Regions from separate parts of the Chitinibacter mangrovi genome, predicted to be linked through region 1. Evidence: predicted binding sites of a transcription regulator. Region 1 holds the regulator's gene; the other holds the start of a gene.
What was found. The regulator FNR, encoded in region 1, switches genes on or off when oxygen is low (the NO sensors DNR and NnrR bind a similar motif). The targets are predictions, from matches to a motif close to TTGATNNNNATCAA.
Positions count from the first base shown of each region.

Region 2: the regulator FNR is predicted to act here: its motif matches at 981-994, upstream of ubiU (ubiquinone anaerobic biosynthesis protein UbiU).

Region 1 is NZ_CP157355.1:3,190,331-3,192,533, forward strand. It holds gene ABHF33_RS15055 (hypothetical protein) at 46-738, opposite strand; gene fnr (fumarate/nitrate reduction transcriptional regulator Fnr) at 760-1,506, opposite strand; gene hemN (oxygen-independent coproporphyrinogen III oxidase) at 1,830-2,203, shown strand, end outside.
Region 2 is NZ_CP157355.1:2,011,335-2,013,537, forward strand. It holds gene ubiU (ubiquinone anaerobic biosynthesis protein UbiU) at 1-914, opposite strand, end outside; gene gnd (phosphogluconate dehydrogenase (NAD(+)-dependent, decarboxylating)) at 1,240-2,151, shown strand.

The DNA of each region.
Region 1 (2,203 bases):
AACGCCACCTTCGGGTGGCGTTTTTTTATGGTGTTGTGGATGTGTTTAATACTGAGCCAGCAAGCGCGCCAGCTGCTCAGCCGGAGCCTGATTGCTTGCTGAAAAGGCACCAAAGAAGTTGCTGGTTTGCGGGTGGTGGGGGATAAATGCTTCGTCAGGATAGTCGGCCAGAAAACGGCGAGAAATGCTGGCCATGGTCTGGATCTGTAGTTGTTGCTGAGCCATTAGTGAGGCCAGCTGGGCAATCAGATCGGCCTGTGTGAGGGTGTGATCCAGTGCCTTGGCTTGCGTGTTTGCCTCTGATAGCAGTCTCCAGTCCAGAAATGGCGGCGCGCCTTGCGGAGTGAGCAGTGTATGCCAAAGCTGGTTGATGTATCCGCATGAGCCCAGCGGCCCAATATGGAGCCAGCCATTGTGGATGGGTGCCAGATGGTCGATCAGGCTGGCCGCCTCGGTCAGTTGTGCATTGTTGCCGCTGGCCAGCGTGATAAAGCCGTGGCTCGGGGCGATCGGGGAAGGGACGAGCAGCAAATCAAGCAGATTGGGATGGCTGGCTTGCAGGCGATGCACGTATTGATCATCAGGCGCCTGCACTAGCAAAACCTGCGCACCGCTGGCGATGCCCTGTAGCTGGCTGCTCAGAGGATGCAGGCTGTAGCTGTGCACAGGCGGATGAAAGCCAAGCCGCGCTGAGATTAGGGGTATAAGCTGGGAAGGGGCTACTAGATGAGTGTGCATCAATATACCCCTTTGGGTAAATTACTCGTCGTGGCAGGTATTGAGTAGTTTTTTCAAGCTGTCGATGTTCTCCAGCTCGATCAGGCGGTTTTGTACCTTGATAAAGCCCTGATCCTGGAATTTGGACAAGGTGCGGCTCACCGTTTCCAGCTTCAAGCCCAGATAGCTACCGATTTCTTCGCGAGTCATGCGCAAATGAAAGCTGCTGGACGAATAGCCTCGAATGGCAAAGCGTTGCGACAGATTAAGCAAAAATGCCGCCAGACGCTCTTCGGCTTTCATATTGCCCAGTAATAGCATCACGCCATGATCGCGAACGATTTCGCGGCTCATCACTTTATGGAAGTGGCGTTGCAGCAGCGGGATTTCGCGTGACAGTTCTTCAATATCATTAAATGGTAGCTCGCAGACTTCACTGTCTTCCAGCGCAATCGCGTCGCAAGTATGCACATCCGTGCTGATCGCATCCATGCCCATCAATTCGCCCGACATATGGAAGCCGGTCACTTGCTCGCGGCCATCTTCCGAAATCACGCTGGCTTTGAAAAAGCCCAAGCGGATAGCGTAGAGCGAACGGAATGGCTCACCTGCACGATACAGCGCCTCGCCGCGTTTGACCGGGCGGGCCTGTGTGATGATGCCATCCAGCTCCTGCATTTCCTCCGGCGACAGACCCAAAGGCAGACAGAGTTCACGCAAGCTGCAGTTGGTGCATGAATTGCGCAGATGGCGTGGTGACATGTCGCGAACTTGGATCGGGGAAATCATGGGACTCTCACAAGATGATAGTTAAAACAGGCAGGGTAAGTATTGTACCTCTCCGAAGAGGTAGATACCCCACTGTCAGTGCAAGGAACTTGATATGGATCAAGCTCAATCATTGTACTAGCTTTTAAGCTGCGCCAGCTAGCTTGAGTTTGCACCCGCTCCGGCGTGATTTTGTGGCAATCATTTCAGCGGCGCTCTGCTTGGTCAAGCCAGCATGAAGACAAAGTCGCTTGGCACAGTCTGTCACGTAAGGCCGCGGCAAAGCATCTCGGGATAGCCCGAAGCAATAAAAAAACAGCGCAACAATCAAGGCAGAATACACAATGGGCAAGGAATTAATACAGGGTCTCGGTGGGGTTGAATTCGATCGCGAGCTGATTGTTCGTTACGATGGCAAGGGCCCGCGTTATACCTCTTACCCCACGGCAGACCGCTTTACTGAAGTGGTCAGTAGCGAGCAGTACGCACAGATTTTGCAGCAGCGCCTGCCCGGCGCTTTGCTTAGCCCACTGTCTCTTTATTTTCACATCCCTTTCTGCAATACCATATGTTACTACTGTGGCTGTAACAAAATCATTACAAAAGACACGAGCAAGGCCGATGTCTATATCGACTACCTCAACCGCGAAATCGAGATGAATGCCGCCCAGCTGCCGCAGCGCTCCAGGGTTAGCCAGCTGCATTTTGGCGGCGGTAC
Region 2 (2,203 bases), 1.2 Mb from region 1:
CGCGGGTCAGCGGCGGCATCAAGCGCGGCGCGCAATGTTTTGGTGACTTCAGCGGTATAGGCCGGACTGCGCTGGCGGCCTTCCACTTTGATCGCACGCACGCCAATCCGTAATAGCTCTGGCAACACCGATAAGGCGTTCAGGCTGGTCGGTTCTTCCAGTGCATAATAAGTGGCGTCGTTCACTTCAAAACGCCCTTTGCACAGTGTTGGATAACCGGTCGGCTCACCAGCCTCGAAATGATCGATCAATATGCCATTGAGCCGTGTATCCATAGTATTGCCCTGCGGAAGCCATTGCACATGGCTTGCAGGCGAACACACCCCATGGGTATTTGGTGACTCGCCCGTTGCATAGCTCGATAAAATACAGCGCCCTTCGGCCATGACGCATAAGCTACCAAAGCCGAAAACTTCAATCTCAACCGTCGTGTTTTTAATCACGTATTCCACCTGCGGTAGCATCAGCACGCGTGGTAGCACGGCGCGGCGAATGCCAAAATAATCCTGCGCCAGATTCACCGCTTCAAAATTGGTTGCCGAGCCCTGCACCGACAAATGGCGATTGAGCTGCGGATGCACGCGCATTGCATAGTCAAGCAAGCCCAAGTCGGCCAGGATGACCGCATTAGCACCGGCGTCGGCGGCGGCATCAATCGCGGCATGCCATTCTTTGACGCGGCCTGCCTGTGCGTAGGTATTGATCGCCACCAGTACCTCTCGGCCACGCGACTGGGCGTATTCAATGCCGCTGCGGATTTGCGTATCGGTGAAATTGAGCCCGGCAAAATTGCGCGCATTGGTGGCATTTTTAAACCCCAGATACACCGCATCGGCACCGTGATCGACGGCGGCTTTCAGTGCGGGCAGGCTGCCGGCAGGGCAAATCAGTTCAGGCAGTGTGGCAGCGGACATCGCAATATCCCGATTTTCTAGCTGTATGCAGAAAGTGCAGCTTAGAGCCTGCGCGCCAGCATGGCTTTAATGCAGGTCAAATTTTGTGTCACTGCTTTTGGCTGAAAGGGAGTAGTTCCAAAGTGATGCATGGCCGATCAGCTGCAGGGATTTCGTGCCTATTTGCGGCAAAAACGCTGAATTCAGTAAATTAATTAGGCAATTAGTGCAAAACTGGCTTGGCGTGCGGCCTGTCTTGCTAGAAAATACGGGTACGAATGATTACTGGCTACAGGCACACTACGGGCTATCCGTCCGCAGTTGGACACCTAGAAGGGATTACACAATGAATATCGCAATGATCGGTTTGGGCAAAATGGGCGGCAATATGGCGCGCCGTCTCGCGCGTGGCGGAGCCAATGTGTTTGGCTTTGATGTCAGCGCTGAGACGCGTGAAGGCTTGGCAAAAGAAGAAGCCAACTTCCGTGCCTTTGCTTCTGTGCCTGAATTGATCGCTGCGCTGCCAACGCCGCGCGTGGTGTGGCTGATGCTGCCATCGGGTGATATTTCTGAAGCCGCGTTTGCCGAAATGAAAACCCTGCTCGCGCCTGGCGACTTGATCATCGACGGCGCGAACGCCATGTATAAAGACAGCCAGCGCCATGCGGCTGAATTGGCTGAGCTGAATATCAAATTTGTTGATGCTGGTGTTTCTGGCGGCGTTTGGGGCTTGCAGAATGGTTATTGTTTGATGTTTGGTGGTGATAAAGATGCCGCTGAAATCGCCACGCCATTTATGAAAATCTTGGCTCCCGATGCGACTCGCGGCTGGACGCACACCGGCCCTGCTGGCTCTGGCCACTACACCAAAATGCTGCATAACGGCATTGAATACGGCATGATGCAAGCGTTTGCCGAAGGCTTTGCAATGCTCAAGGCGAAGAAAGAATTCGATCTGGACGTGGCTGAAATCGCCGAAACCTGGCGCCATAGCTCGGTCGTGCGCTCATGGTTGCTCGACTTGGTGGCAGAATCATTCTCGCATGACGTTGAATTGGCCGATTTGAACGCCTACGTGCCTGATTCTGGTGAAGGTCGTTGGTCGGTGCTGGAATCGGTTGAGCTGGGCGTACCTGCCCCAGTGATGGCAACGAGCTTGTATGCGCGCTTTGCTTCACGCGGCAATGACGACTACGCAATGAAAATGTTGTCGTTGATGCGTAATGCCTTCGGCGGCCACGCCATGTCGAAAAAGTAAGCGATTACGCTTATTGAAAAGCCTGCGCGGGACTTCACCGCGCTGAGCTATC